2 regions of the Nocardia sp. CNS-044 genome follow, and region 1 is predicted to be linked to the other one. Evidence: riboswitches for the same ligand, from Rfam matches in the RefSeq annotation. Region 1 holds a riboswitch; the other holds the start of a gene.

What was found. Region 1 has a riboswitch for S-adenosylmethionine ahead of T333_RS07785 (bifunctional o-acetylhomoserine/o-acetylserine sulfhydrylase). Riboswitches for the same ligand answer to the same signal wherever they lie in the genome.
Region 2: it holds a riboswitch for S-adenosylmethionine, as region 1 does, so the genes downstream of both, T333_RS04890 (aminotransferase class V-fold PLP-dependent enzyme) here and T333_RS07785 (bifunctional o-acetylhomoserine/o-acetylserine sulfhydrylase) in region 1, are expected to answer to the same signal.

The regions. Positions count from the first base shown of each region.
Region 1 is NZ_JCANSX010000005.1:1,561,120-1,568,754, forward strand. It holds gene T333_RS07755 (DUF4349 domain-containing protein) at 1-609, shown strand, start outside; gene T333_RS07760 (DUF167 domain-containing protein) at 563-796, shown strand; gene T333_RS07765 (Uma2 family endonuclease) at 809-1,462, opposite strand; gene T333_RS07770 (tRNA (cytidine(34)-2'-O)-methyltransferase) at 1,487-1,951, opposite strand; gene T333_RS07775 (DUF3017 domain-containing protein) at 2,295-2,540, shown strand; gene metX (homoserine O-acetyltransferase MetX) at 2,592-3,737, opposite strand; gene T333_RS07785 (bifunctional o-acetylhomoserine/o-acetylserine sulfhydrylase) at 3,734-5,062, opposite strand; SAM riboswitch class IV at 5,148-5,258, opposite strand; gene T333_RS07790 (TetR/AcrR family transcriptional regulator) at 5,311-6,120, opposite strand; gene T333_RS07795 (MFS transporter) at 6,259-7,635, shown strand, end outside.
Region 2 is NZ_JCANSX010000005.1:854,526-862,160, forward strand. It holds gene T333_RS04880 (Pls/PosA family non-ribosomal peptide synthetase) at 1-3,112, opposite strand, end outside; gene T333_RS04885 (LysE family translocator) at 3,335-3,964, opposite strand; SAM riboswitch class IV at 4,065-4,178, shown strand; gene T333_RS04890 (aminotransferase class V-fold PLP-dependent enzyme) at 4,225-5,544, shown strand; gene T333_RS04895 (Uma2 family endonuclease) at 5,694-6,293, shown strand; gene T333_RS04900 (flavin reductase family protein) at 6,300-6,851, opposite strand; gene T333_RS04905 (YbaK/EbsC family protein) at 6,951-7,427, opposite strand; gene T333_RS04910 (crotonase/enoyl-CoA hydratase family protein) at 7,538-7,635, shown strand, end outside.

The DNA.
Region 1 (7,635 bases):
ACCGTGCGGGTGCCCGCCGACAAGACCGACGCGTTCGTGAACGGCCTCGGCGCGATCGGCACCCTCACCAGGGTGAGCACCAACCGCGACGACGTCACCATGCAATGGGAAGACCTGGACGCCAGGATCAAGGCGTTGCAGGCCTCGGTCGACCGGCTGCGCGCGCTGATCACCAGCGCCGCCAACACCGCCGATCTCATCGCCGCCGAACAGGCGCTGTCCAGCCGTCAGGGCGAACTCGACAGTCTCACCGCCCAGAAGCGCCGCCTCGACGATCAGGTCGCGCTGTCCACCCTCACCATCGAGATCACCACGACCGACAAGGAATCCGACGAGGGGCCGAGCAACTTCTGGGACGGCATCGTCGCGGGCTGGAACTCCCTGGTCGACTGGCTGAAGGACGCGATCGTGTTCACCGGCAAGGCGATTCCCTGGCTCGGCTTCCTCGCGATCGTCGGCGCCCTCGTCTTCGCCGTCGTCCGCTTGGTGCGCCGCAGGCGTCGACCTGTCGAAAGCCCTTCCACCGCAGCGATTCCCGCGACTACCCGAACAGGAGCCCCCGATGCCGCCGACGGTGGTCAGGGCGATCATCAAACCCAACAGCCGTAAAGGCCCACTCGTCGAACCACTTCCGGACGGCACCCTCCAGCTCTACGTCCGCGCCCCCGCCGTCGAAGGCAAGGCCAACAAGGCCGCCATCGAACTCCTCGCCACCCACTTCGACGTCCCCAAAACCGCCGTCCGCCTCACCGCGGGCACCACCTCTCGCTTCAAACGTTTCGAAATCGAGGACTGAGGGGCGGAGGCCTCAGAACTCGAGTTCGGTCCACGGAATGCTGATCGGGAACGGAAAATCGAACTCGATACCGTTCAGGGCCTCGCGGGTCCATTCCCCGGTGAGCAGATAGTTAGAGGGGCGCAGCGGGCGAATTCCGTCGGGGAGTTGTCCATATCCGGTTTCGAGTCCGTAGACCCGGACGATGTCTATGGCGCTGTCGTCGCGGGCGAGTGAGACCTCCCAGTACCAAGGGATGCCACCGCTGGCGTAGCGCGCCTTCTTGGCTTCGATGTCGGATTGGGTATTGCCCGGGGAGAGCACTTCACCGACCAGGAGGACATCACCGGCGCGAACATCCTGGTAGGGCTGTTCCAGGCAGCGATGGACGAGGAAGTCGGGTGTCACGAAGTCGGACTTGCCGGTCCTACCGAAGAAGACGTTGGTCTCGAAGTTCGCGCGCAAGCAGTGCTCGGTATCGGACGACATGTATTTGCGTGCGCAGCGTTCGAGTGCTGTCCACATTCGGCCGGTGAATATCTGGTGTTCGCCGGGGCCACGGCGCAGCCAGACCACCCGCCCGTTCCACAGCTCGATCTGCGCGGCGATCTCGGCGGGTAGCTTCTCCAGTTCCTCCCATGTCATGTGGGTGGGGAGATTCGGCTGCTCGCGGTGCGGCTCTGGCATGCGTAAATGGTAGCCGTGCCGAGCTCAGATCCCGCCGGGAAAGCCCAGCTGGCGCCAGGCTTCGTAAACCGTGACGGCGGCGGCGTTGGAGAGGTTCATGGAGCGGCGGCCGGGGAGCATGGGGATGCGCAGGTGGGCGGTGACGTGCGGGTCGTCGAGGACATGGTCGGGCAGACCGGTGGGTTCGGTGCCGAAGAGCAGGACGTCGCCGGGTTGATAGGCGACGTCGGTGTAGCGGGTCGTCGACTTGGTGGTGAAGGCGTAGACGCGTTCCGGCCGCAGCGCCGCCCACGCGGCGGGCAGGCTCTCGTGCACGGTGACCGAGGCCAGATCGTGGTAGTCCAACCCGGCCCGGCGCAGCTTCGACTCCGAGAGGTCGAACCCCAGCGGCTCGATCAAGTGCAGCTCACAGCCGGTCCCGGCGACCAGACGGATCGCGTTGCCGGTGTTCGGCGGAATGCACGGCTCGTGGAACATCAGGCGGAACACGCAACCAGTCAATCAGGCGCCGCTACAGCCGAGCCGACGGGCCACCGCCGAGAACCGAGTTCAGTTCGGCAGAAGCCGGAAAGGCACTCGGCGATGACCGACGCGTCGACTGCGCCCAGAGGGAAGTCCGCGTACTTGCGGACGAGTTCGGCCATCCGCAGCAGTCGCATTCACTGCATGAGCCGGTGGCGGGCGCGGCTCTGCATCGACGGGAGCGGGTGGTGGGGGCAGGGGTGGCGAGGGTGCGTCTGCAAGAATCGGTGCCGTGACCGATCTCGACGCGTCCGGCGGACGACACGCAGGCGGTAGTCGTGCCGCGCAGTTCGTGCGCAGTCATCTGCCGATGGTGGTCGTCGCGCTGGTCGTCTTGGTCGCGGTGGTGTTCGTCGCTTCGGATCGGTGGCGGCGCGGTGCCCTGTTCTTCGGTGGGGCGACGTTGTTGGCGGCGGCCTTCCGGCTGTGCCTGCCGACCGCGCGGGTGGGGCTGCTCGCGGTGCGTAGCAAGCCGTTCGACGTGGGCGCGCTGAGTTTGCTCGGCTCCGCCATCGTCTTCTTGGCGGCGACCATCAACACGCTCGGTGTCGGCTGAGGCCGTAGCCTCCCTTCCGAGCGCTCCGACGCGGTGTCCGGCGAACCGCGACTACCGGTTCTCGCGCGCCAACCGCATGGTCTCGATGAGCAACTTGGAGACCGCTGCCGCCTCGGTCAGAAACCCGTCGTGCCCGTCGCGCGAGTGCACCACTTCCAGCCGGGCGCAGCCGGGTAGCGCATCGGCCAGTTCCTGCTGCGTGCGCAGCGGATAGAGCCGGTCGGAGTCCACGCCGCCGACCACGCAGGGCACCGGCGTCGCGGCGAGCGCGGCCTCGATACCGCCCCGTCCGCGCCCGACGTCGTGTCGGTTCATCGCCTCGGTGAGCAACACATAGGTGGCGGGATCGAAACGCTTGCACAGCTTTTCGGCCTGGTGGTCCAGGTAGCTCTGCACCGCGTAGCGCCCGCCACGCCGCGGATCCTCCGAGCCCTGCGCGTGGTTCTCGAAGCGGTGGTCGAGTTCGCCCTCGGTGCGGTAGGTGAGGTGCGCGATGCGGCGCGCGATGCCCATGCCGGTCATCGGCGCGCGATCGGTGTCGTGGTAGTCGCCGCCCTGCCAGTCCGGATCGGCCTTGATGGCGGCGATCTGGGTGGTCTGGGTGCCGATCTGGTCGGCGGTGGCGCGCGCGCCGACGGCCAGGACCAGCGCCGCGGCCACCCTTTCGGGCGCGCCGATCATCCACTCCAGCACCCGCATGCCGCCCATCGATCCGCCGACGACCGCGGCGAGCCGCTCGATGCCGAGCAGATCCAGCAGGGCGGCCTCGGCGCTCACCTGATCGCGGATCGAGATCTCCGGGAAACGCGAGCCCCACGGCTTGCCGTCCGGCGCGAGCGACGACGGCCCGGTGCTGCCCTTACAGCCGCCGAGCACGTTGGTCGCGATCACACACCATTCGTCGGTGTCCACCGGCGCGCCGGGCCCGACCATGCCCTCCCACCAGCCGGGCTGCGCGTGGACGTCGTCCGGCGTGCCGACGACGTGCGAGTCACCGGTCAGAGCGTGCTCGACGAGCACCACATTGTCCAGGGTGGGGGAGAGTTCGCCCCACCGCTGCACGGCGAGATGGACATTCGGAATCACCGCGCCGCTTTCCAGCCGCACGTCCCCGATGGCGATGACGCCGGGCCTGCCGTCCGGCGGCGGCAGCAGGCCGACGCCGGACTCGATGCTCTGCTCGGTGCTCACGGTCACGTCGTCGCCGCCGTGAATCCGGCGCGCAGATCGGCCAGAATGTCGTCGATTCCCTCGATGCCCACGGCGAGGCGGACCAGTCCCGGGGTGACGCCGGAGGCGAGCTGTTGCTCGGGTGTCAGCTGGGAGTGCGTCGTCGATGCCGGATGGATCACCAGAGAACGCACATCCCCGATGTTGGCCACGTGGCTGTGCAGGACCAACGCGTCCACGAACTTCTTGCCCGCGTCGACACCGCCGCGCAGCTCGAACGAGACGATCGCGCCGGTCCCCTTCGGCGCGAGCCGCTTGGCCCGCTCGTGCCAAGGCGAGCTGGGCAGTCCCGCGTAGTGCACCGATTCGACCGCCGGATGCTCGGCCAGGAATTCGGCGACCGCCTGCGCGTTGGCGACGTGGCGCTCGACGCGCAGGCTCAGCGTCTCGATGCCCTGCGCGATGAGGAACGCGTTGAACGGCGAGACTGCCGCGCCGAGATCGCGGAGCAGCTGCACGCGGGCCTTCAGCGCGTAGGCGGGCGCGCCGAGATCGGCGAAGACCGCGCCGTGATAGCTGGGGTCCGGGGTGGTGAAGCCGGGGAAACGCGGCTCGCCCCTGTCATCGCGGACGGTCCAGTCGAACTTTCCGCCGTCGACGATCGCGCCCGCGATGGCCGTGCCGTGCCCGCCCAGGTACTTGGTGGCCGAGTGCACCACGATGTCGGCGCCGTGCGCCAGCGGCTGGATCAGGTAAGGGGTCGCGACAGTGTTGTCCACGATCAGCGGGATCCCGGCGGCGTGCGCGACCTCGGCGATGCCGGGGATGTCGAACACGGCACTGCTGGGATTGGCGATGGTCTCGCCGAAGAACGCCTTGGTATTGGGCCGGATCGCGGCGCGCCACTGTTCGAGATCGTCCGGGTCCTCGACGAACGAGACCTCGATGCCGAGCTTGGGCAGCGAGTAATGGAAGAGGTTGTAGGTGCCGCCGTACAGGTGCGGGCTGGACACGATGTGGTCGCCTGCGGAAGCCAGGTTCAGGATCGCGTACGTCTCCGCGGCCTGCCCGGAGGCGAGCAGCAGTGCGGCGACGCCGCCTTCCAGGGCGGCGATGCGCTGCTCGACCACGTCCTGGGTCGGGTTCATGATGCGGGTGTAGATATTGCCCGGCTCGGCGAGACCGAACAGCGCCGCCGCGTGGTCGGTGTCGCGGAAGGCGTAGGAGGTGGTCTGGTAGATCGGCAGGGCGCGGGCGCCGGTGCTCGGATCGGGGGCTTGGCCCGCATGCACCTGCTTGGTCTCGAAGGACCAACGGGCAGGATCGAACTCGGCCGCGACGGGGTCGGTCATATCATGCTCCACAAGAGTTGTTCGCCGGACTAACGAGATCGGTGATGCGGTCTATCCAGGACAACACATTTCCGGGAACCTCCTGACAGCGCGCTTGCCCTCGACCTTCGAGGGCCCGGTCATCACCCGGAGCACCCCACCGCTGCTGGAGGGTTGCCGTCCAGCGAGCCGGGGCTTGGCGCTGGCACTCATGACCTGACGGACATGGTAGCTGGCGGGCGGCCAATGGCCGAAATTCGTAGCCGATCTCACTCCGCCGATTCCGTCGGCGGTTCCGTGCAGACCCGCATGAACTCCGCGTACGCGTCGAGCAGCGTCGCCCGCGCCGCGCGCACCGCGATCTGCGGATCGCAGTCCATGATCAGCTCGCTGTGCACGTCCATCGCGAGGTGACACAGCATCTGCCAGGTAGAGACGATCAACCGCACGCTGAGCGCGCCTTGGGTGGTGCCGAGACGGTCGGCGAGCACCGCGGTGATGGCAGCGGACTTGCTGTCGGCGAACTCCAGCGCGCGGCTGTTGACCGAGGGGCTGTCGCGCGCGATCCGCTGCATCTGCTGGAACCTGCAGAACGACACCGCCGAGTTCTCCGTCGCCGCGTCATCGATCACCTGGAGGTAGGCGTTGCACAGCGCGCGCAGCTCGTTGCCGCCGCGCGGCTCTTCTCGCAACTTGTCGGCAACCATTTGACCGAAGTCGAGGACCGGCGCGAGGACGATGTCCTCCTTCGTCTCGAAATACCGGTTGACGGTGCGCGGCGAGACGTCGGCCGCGTTCGCGATCTGCTCGACCGTCGTCGCGTCGAAGCCCTGCTTGTCGCACAGCTCGAGCGCGATGTTCATGATGCGCTGCCTCGTCTGCTGCTTCTTGCGCTCGCGCAGGCCGAGAGGTGCTGTGTTGTCTCGCGTCGTGGACGCGGCGTTTTCTCGCGTCGTGGACACCACGCCTTCCCGTTCCGTGGACGCGAGGCCGCCCGACGTCGCCCGCGCTGTGCTGTTCCCGGTCGCGGCGGCGTCCTCGGCCGCGTTCGTGCCCACCGGCGTCGATGAGTCGAGCATCTCCCCACTGTAACCCAGACACTCGCTCAACTGTCGCAACATGGCAAATGTCTGATTGCGACATTTTTCTATTGACGCCAAATGTCGGACAGTGACAGGATTGCTCGCACGCGCACTTCCGGACGACGAGGAGACAAGGTGAGCGAGATATCGACAGCGGTGCACGCGCCGGGTGACCGGCGCGACTCGGCCCGCTGGCTGGCGCTCGGCGTGATCGGGCTGGCCCAGCTGATGGTGGTCCTCGACGCGACCATCGTGACTATCGCGCTGCCGTTCGCGCAGCGTGACCTCGGCATCAGCGAGGGCGACAAGCAGTGGGCCCTCACCGCCTACACGCTGATCTTCGGCGGCCTGCTGCTGCTCGGCGGCCGCCTTGCCGACTACCTCGGCCGGCGCCGGATCTTCCTGGTCGGCCTCGTCGGCTTCGCGGCCGCCTCGGCGCTCGCGGGTCTGGCGCAGAACGGCGCCCAGCTCTTCGCGGGTCGCGGCTTGCAAGGCGCCTTCGCCGCGCTGCTCGCACCCGCCGCGCTCGCGCTGGTCTCGGTGACGTTCACCGAGGCGAAAGAACGGGCCCGCGCCTTCGCCGTGTTCGCGGGCATCTCCGCGGGCGGCGCCGCGATCGGCCTGATCGCGGGTGGCGCGCTCACCGAATACGCGTCCTGGCGGTGGACCCTGCTGGTCAACACCCCCATCGCGATCCTCGCGTTCGTCGGCGCGCTCGCGTTCGTCATCAAGGACGTGCCCGCGCCGCGGACCGGCGGCTACGACGTGCCCGGTGCCGTCACCGTGACAGCAGGCCTGATCGCCATCGTGTACGGCTTCAGCCGCGCGGCCGATCACGGCTGGACCTCGGGCGGCACCCTCGCGCTGCTGGTCGCCGGGCTCGCACTGCTCGTCGCGTTCGTCGCCATCGAGCGCCGTTCGTCGAATCCGCTGTTGCCCCTGCGTATTCCGGGGGAGAGCAACCGCGGCGGCGCACTGCTCGCGGCGCTGCTGATCCCCATCGCGATGTTCGCGATGTTCCTGTTCCTGAGCTTCTACTTCCAGGTCACGCTCGGTTACTCGCCGCTGAAGGCGGGCGTCGCGTTCCTGCCGTTCCCCGTGGGCATCGCGGTGTCGGCGGGCATCACCAGCGCGCTGCTGCCCAAGCTCGGACCGCGTCCGCTGATGGTCGTAGGCGCCGCGCTCGGCGTGGTCGGGTTGCTCTGGCTGGCGCAGCTGAGCTACGGCGACAGCTACGCCGCCGGTGTGCTGCCCGCCCAGCTGCTGATCGCGCTCGGCATGGGACCGCTGTTCGTCGGTATGCAGGCGGTGGCGCTGCACCGGGTGGACGAGGCCGACGCCGGTGTCGCCAGCGCGTTGCTGAACGCCGCCCAGCAGGTCGGCGGCGCGGTCGGCACCGCGCTGCTCACCACGATCTCGGTGCAGGCGGCGAAGGACTACCTCGCCGACAACCCGACCGTCGACGATTTGGCCGCTCGCGCCGCCATCTACAGCTACGACGTCGCGTTCTAT
Region 2 (7,635 bases), 710 kb from region 1:
TCGGTACCCGGCGGCCGGGCGCGGTCATCCCCGAGTTGCCGAGGAACGCTCGCTTGCCGACCTTGGCCTCGCCGATGCGCAGCCAGCCGCCGCCGAGTTCGTAACCGGCGACCATGGTGTCGTCGGCCAGGAAGGCGCCGTCGGCGACGGTGGTGAACTTCGGCAGCAGCAGCACGGTCGACGCCTCGACGTGCTTGCCGACCTTCGCGCCGAGCAGGCGCAACCACAGCGGCGTCAGCAGGCTGGCGTAGAGCGGGAACAGGAAGGTGCGCGCCGAGTCGAGCAGGCGTTCGGTGGCCCAGGCCTGCCAGCCGACGCGGCTGCGCACCGGATGGTGGCCCTCGGTCAGCCCGATGGCGAACAGACGCACCAGGACGACGGTCGCCGCGGCGTACACGCCGAGCACGAGCAGCACGGCCACCGGCAGCACGGCGAAGGCACGGCCGAGCGCGGCGGTGAGCGTCGTGGTGTCCCGGACCCACCAGGCCAGGAACGCGCCGCCCGCGCCGAGGCCGAGGATCGGGAGGGCGGCGAGCGCCATCGAGGTGATGCCGAAGATCGGGACCCAGTGCCGGGCGCGCGGCGGCGTGTGCGCGGGCCACCGGTGCCGGGCGCGGCCGACCTTCACGGCGGGCGAGCCCGCCCATTCCTGTTCGGCCTTGACCTTCCCCGAAACGGCGGAACCTGGAGCGATCTCGGCGTTCTTCCCGATCCTCGTGCCAGGCAGCAGGATCGAGCGCGCGCCGACCACCGCGCCGGGGCCGATGCTGATCGGGCCGATGTGCACGAGGTCGCCGTCGATCCAGTAGCCGGACAGATCGACCTCGGGTTCCACGCTGCACCCGTCGCCCAGTTCGAGCATCCCGGTCACCGGCGGCAGTGTGTGCAGGTCGACACCCTTGCCGATGCGCGCGCCGAGCGCCCGCGCGAAGGGCGCCATCCAGGGTGCGCCGGAGAGGTTCTCGGCGCCGCTCGCCTCGGACAATCGCACCGCGGCCCACAGGCGCAGGTGCACCGAGCCGCCGCGCGGATAGCTGCCGGGCGCGATGCCGCGCAACAGCACGCGCGAACCGGCCACGCACAGCGCCATCCGGCCGGGCGGGGAGATGAAGAGCAGGAACGCGATCAGCGCCCACCACCAGGACAGCCGGGGCAGCCAGGGCAGCGATCCCGACCACGCCGCGATATTGCCGACGATGGCCAGCCAGGTGAGCCACTGCAATCCGGTCAGGGTGGTCAGCGGCACCGTGGCGAGTACCTGCACCCACTGCGCGGTGCGGGGAGTGGGACGCACGGTGCGTTCCGCGACCGCGGCGGCGGGGGCGCTGGCGTCGAGCAGGTCGGCGAGCGCGCCGAGGCGCGGATGGTCGTAGAGATCGGCGACGGCGACCCGCGGATAGCGTTCGCGCAGCGCGGTGACCAGCTGGGCGGCGGCGAGCGAGCCGCCGCCGAGGTCGAAGAAGTCGGCGTCGGGGCCGGTCGCCTCGGCGCCGAGGATGGCGTCCCAGAGTCCGGCGACCCAGCGCGCGGTGGGGGACATGTCGGCGTCGGCGGGCTTGGCCTTGGACAGCGGCCAGGGCAGCGCGTCGCGATCGACCTTGCCCGAGGTGCGGGTGGGCAGCTCATCGACCACCGCGAGGCGCGGCACCAGCGGTGCGGGCAGTTGGTCGGCGAGCAGTTCGCGCGCCGCGCGCGCGTCGAAGTCGCCATCGGGGCCGGTGAGGTAGCCGACCAGGATCTTGTTGCCCGCCTTGGTCGTTCGGATCGCGGCGGCCGCTCCCGTGACACCGGGCAGATGCTGGAGCGCGTTGTCGATCTCGCCGAGCTCGATGCGACGGCCGCCGAGTTTGATCTGATCGTCGGCGCGGCCGAGGAAGACGAGCCCGGCGCTCTCGTTGCGGACCAGATCGCCGCTGCGATAGGCGCGTTCCCAGCCGAGCCCGGGCAGTGGAGCGTACTTCTCGGCGTCCTTGGCCGGATCGAGGTAGCGGCCGAGTCCGACGCCGCCGATGACGAGTTCGCCCGATTCGCCCTCGCCGACCGGGTTGCCCTGCGCGTCGACCACGGCCAGATCCCAGCCGTCCAAAGGCAATCCGATGCGAATCGGCGGCTCCCCGGTGAGCAGGGCCGCGCACGCCACAACGGTGGCCTCGGTGGGGCCGTAGGTGTTCCACAGCTCGCGTCCCGAATCCTCGTCCCCAGCAAGGCGTTCGGCGAGTTCGGGCGGCACGGCCTCGCCGCCGAAGATCAGCAGCCGGACCGGTTCCAGCGCCTCGGCGGGCCAGGTCGCGGCCAGCGTCGGCACCGTCGAGACGATGCTGATCTCGCGGCGGACCAGCCAGGGGCCGAGGTCCGCGCCGGTGCGCACCAGCGCACGCGGCGCGGGCACCAGGCAGGCGCCGTGCCGCCAGGCCAACCACATCTCCTCGCAGGAGGCGTCGAAGGCGACCGAGAGACCGGCGAGGACACGGTCACCGGGGCCGATGGGCGCGTCCCGCAGGAACAGTCGCGCCTCGGCGTCGACGAAGGCGGCGGCGTTGCGGTGGGTGACCGCGACGCCCTTCGGGGTGCCGGTGGAGCCGGAGGTGAAGATGATCCAGGCGTCGTCGTCGGGTGCGGGGAACGTGTGGTCCGTGTCCTCACCGGCCGTGAGAGAGGTTGGGGCGGTGGATGTTACGACGGCACGGATGCCCTCGACGGTGACGACGGCGCTCACCCGCGCCTCACCGAAGACCAGCCGGGCCCGCTCGTCGGGATCGTCGGCGTCGACCGGGACGTACGCGGCGCCCGCCCACAGCACGGCGAGGATCGTGACGTACAGATCGCCGCTGCCGGAGGGCATTCGGACGCCGACCCGGTCGCCAGCGCGGACTCCGGCCTCGACCAGCTCGGCCGCTCGTGCCTCGACCGCGGTGAGCAGCTCGCGGTATGTGATCAGAATCTCGCCGTCATCGATGGCGTGCGCGTCCGGATGGGCTCGCGCGGTGGCGGTCAGGATGTCGACGAGGGTGCGCGGCGGAGGCGCCGCAGCGCCGCGTAGCAGGGGGTCGGACAACGACTGCCCGGTCGTCGGGCTAGTGCCCACCGCGGTGTCGACCTGCGGCTGGAGCATCACGTCCGGCCCACCTCTCATAGACCTGCCTTGCGTTTCCCGATGGTTGTTTCACATGAGGGTTACCGATTGGCAAACGCCACGGTGACCAACTGACCACGGTACCCGCGGTACCAGCGATATCTCCGGGACTGCGGTGTGACGTCGATCGGCGAGCCGAGGCGGGTGGATGGGGCCGTCAGGCGCACTTCCGCATTCGCTCCGTTTGGGCGGCGGCGCCTATCAGGTCGCCGAGGCCGCGGTACCCAAACCCAGCGCGGTGAGAATCCCGGCGCTCGCCTGCTCGAGCCGATCGCGGACCCTCGGGCTGCGCAGAAACGCCACCGCGCGGGCGGCGAGCAGGGCGAGCAGGATCATCTCGACGGCGGCGACGGTGCATTCGATCGCGCCGAGCGCGAGGGTGTTCAGGAAGGTGACCTCGGTCAGGAACTGGGGAAGCACGGCGAGGTAGAACAGGCCGACCTTCGGGTTGAACAGACACGAGACGACGCCCGCCGTGAACGCCGAGCGAACCGAGGGCGCTTTCCCGCTGCCGGAATGGAACTCGGCATCGGCCTGGGACCGCCGCTTGCGCAACTCGATGAGCGTACGAATTCCCAGGTACACCAAATAGATTCCGCCGACGATCTTCAGCGCGCGATACGCGGTCGCGGATTGCTCCAGCAGCGCGGCGACGCCAGCGGCCACCACCACCGCCCACACCAAGCCGCCGAGCGCCGAGCCCACCGCCGCGGCGATGCCGGGACGGGCGTCCACGATCGAAAAGCGCAGCACCAGAAACGAATCCGGCCCCGGCGTCAGGGAGAGCAGGACGCACAGTCCGACGAAGCTGAGCAGCAGCGAGGGCGTCACCCAACGAGTGCAGCGCAGTTCCCGCGGCGGCGCAACCGACTTTCGGCCGCGCGAATCCAGAGGTTGACAGAGCCGCGTGCGGTCTGCCAATCTCGGGACAGGTCACGAGTACCAGCGCTAAGCCCCGGCTAGCTGGTCGGCAACCCTCCTCCGCGGTGGGGTGCTCCGGGTGACGACCGGGCCGCCGTCCGACCGGGCGCGGCAAGCGCGGACTCGACGAATCCCTCGATCGCGAGTCCCAGAGCCGACGGGATTACGTGATGACCGCTGTTGTGGACCAGACCTGTGCCGCCTTCGCCCGCGTTTCGGGTGACGATCTGCCGGTGCCGCTCGTGCAGGGCGGAACCCGCACCTACGCCAACTTCGACTACGCCGCGAGCGCGCCGGCGCTGGCCCAGGTCACCGACCGGATCCAGCGGCTGCTGCCGTACTACGCCAGCGTGCACCGCGGCGCGGGCTACGCCTCGCGCATCTCCACCGAGTGCTACGAGGCCGCGCGCGGTTCGGTCGCCCGTTTCCTCGACGCCGCCGACGACCAGGTGGTGGTGTTCACCCGCAACACCACCGATTCGCTGAACCTGCTGGCGTCCTGCGTGCCGGGCGACACCGTGGTGCTCGACATCGAGCATCACGCCAATTTCCTGCCGTGGACGCGGCACGGACGCCGCGTGGTGCGCGCCGCCGACACCGTCGCCGAGACCATCCGGTTGCTGGTGGCGGAGCTGTGCAGCAAGCCCGCCGCACTGCTCGCGGTGACGGGGGCGTCGAATGTCACCGGGGAGGTGCTGCCGTTGGAGCGGCTCGCCGACATCGCGCACCAATGCGGGGCGCGCATTCTGGTCGACGCGGCCCAGCTCGCTCCGCACCGGCGAATCAGCCTGCGGGAGAGCGGGATCGACTACCTCGCCTTCTCGGGTCACAAGCTGTACGCGCCGTTCGGTGCGGGTGTGCTTGTCGGCCGCCGCGACTGGCTGGATCGGGCCGAGCCCTATCTCGCGGGCGGCGGTGCGGTGCGCGCGGTGAGCACCGAGCGCGCCGAATGGGCGCCCGCGCCGCAGCGGCACGAGGCGGGGTCGCCGAACGTGCTGGGCGCGGCCGCGATCGCCGCCGCCTGTGACGCGCTCGCCGCCATCGATCCCGTGGGGTTGGCCGCGCACGAACGCCTGCTCGCCGACCGCCTGCGCGAGGGACTGTGTGCCATCCCGGGCGTCGAGACGCTGCGCATCTGGTCCGACAGTCCCGATTCCGTCGGCATCGTGGCGTTCACCGTCGCGGGCTTCGCGCCCGGCCACGTCGCCGCCTACCTCTCCGCCGAACACGCCATCGGTGTGCGCGACGGCCGCTTCTGCGCCCACCCGCTGCTCGCCCGCCTCGGCCTCGACGGCGCACTGCGCGCCAGCATCGGCCTCGGCACCACCTCCGCCGACATCGACCGCCTCGTCGACGCCGTCGCCACCCTGGTCCACCGCGGCCCCTCCTGGAACTACGCCGAAACCGACGGCCTCTGGAACCCCACCCCCGAAACCCGCCCCTTCACCGCCGACCCGTCCACCGGCGCCACCCCCTGCCTGATCGCGTAGGACGCCACCGCGCGGTAACCGCCATTGGACCGCGCACGGCCGAAGCGACCGAGTGCGCCAGGATGTCGCGGCGCGGTTTCCGGGGCCGGTTGGGGGCGGTGGCGGCGGGATACTATCGGCGAGACCGTTCCTGACTTGGAGGTGGACCGATGAGCATTCTGCCTGCGTGGGCGACCGATCCAGGGGCGCTGCTCATCACCGAGGCCGGCTACGACGCCCTGCCGGAGGACGTGCAACGGCAGATCGAGGTGGTCGACGGTCACGTCATCTTCTGCCGCAGCGGCAGTTTTCAGCACAACAACGTCGCCAGGCGGCTGGCCAACGCGCTGGAACAGGCGCGCCCGGCCGAGCCGTGCACCGGTGTCGTCACCGACTTCGAGATGCACTATGTCAAGGGCAGGCCGGGCAGTCCCGGGTTCTCCTTCCGCAGGCCCGACGTGGTGCTGCATCGGTGCGTCGAGGAGGATCGGAAGCTCACCACGGCAGACGCGCTGCTGGTCGTTGAGGTCGTCTCACCGGGATCGGAGTACACCGACACCGTCGACAAGCGGGCGGAGTACGCGCACGAGGGCATCCCGATTTACCTTGTGGTGCACCTCGACGCCGACCGCCGCGTCAAGATCGTTCAGGAGTACCGCTTGGACTGGGCGAGCCGGACCTATCGGCTCGCTGAAACCCATCAGGACGCGCTGCGGTTGACCGGCCCGTTCCCGATGGAGGTCGCGTTCAAGGAGCTGGACGGCTCCTGAACTCGCTCAGCCCTCCAGGGAGGACGGGCGGTGGTAGCGGCCGTTGTAGTACAACAGCGGTGCGGCGGCCGGCTTTTCGTCGGTGTTGTCGTGGACGCGGGTGACCAGGCCGACGACGAACGTGTGGTCGCCGATGGGGATGAGTTGCTGGACGACGGCGCGGACCCAGATGGGGGTGCCGTGCAGGACGGGTTCGCCGGTGTCCAGCGTGGTCCACAGGGAGCGGTCGGTGAAGCGTTCCTCGGCGGAGCGGGAGAAGCGCTTGGCGATGTGCTGCTGGTGTTCGCCCAGGAAGTGGATGACCACGGAATCGGCGTCGAGCATCGCGGCCATGCTGGACGAGGTGTGCGCGATGTTGAACGACACCAGCGGCGGTTCCAGCGAGAGCGAGGCGAAGGAGGTCGCGGTGAAGCCGACCGGTCCCTTCGGGCAGGAGAGCGTGACCACGGTGACGCCCGCCGGATAGTGACGCATGGACGCGCGGTACTGCTCGGCGGTGATGCCGCTCAGGTCGTCGGGGATCCGGACGCCGGTGTGCGGCTGCGGTGCTTCGGTCACATGACGAACGTACGCCCGATTCGCCCGCTCCGGGCCGGGCGATTGTTGTTCGATTGCCGTTCGCCCCGGAAACCCGCAGCTCATGCGGCGGTGTGAGATTCAGTCCACATCGATCGGAAGCCCGGCGGTGATCCGCACCAACTCCCGGAAGGACGTACGGAACAGCGTGTTCGGATGCCCGCCCGCCGCCCACAGCTCCTGGTGCCTGGCCAGCGCGTTGTCCACCCAGGTCGGCAGGTTGGTGGGATGCCCGACCGGCGCGACCCCGCCGATCGGCTGACCGGTCACCTCGCGCACCAGCGCCGCGGGTGCGCGGGTGAGCGTGCCTTCCAATCGTGCGCCGGTCTGCGTCAGGTCCACGTTGTGCGCGCCGGAGACCAGCAGCAGCACCGGGTCCTGATCGAGCAGGAACACAAGCGATTTGGTGATCGCTCCCACCTCGACGCCGAGGGCGCGTGCCGCGTCGGCGGCAGTGCGGGTGGGTGTGGGTTGGCGGAGGATGACACCGTGATGGCCGCGCGCGATCAGCGTGTCGGCGACCCGGCAGGCGACCGGAGGTAGCTGGGCCCTGCTCATGGATCCAGGGTAAGCAAAACCGCGCATTTGCTCCTGCCGAGAACAGACCGCGTTCCTGCCTCGGCGCATTCCCCCTGACGGCCCGCGCAAGCGGCGTATACGCTGTACAAATGACTGACTGGCAGGCTTTCACCGTCGAGACAAAGGACCACGTCGCGCAGGTGACGTTGACCGGCCCCGGCAAGGGCAACGCGATGGGCCCGGACTT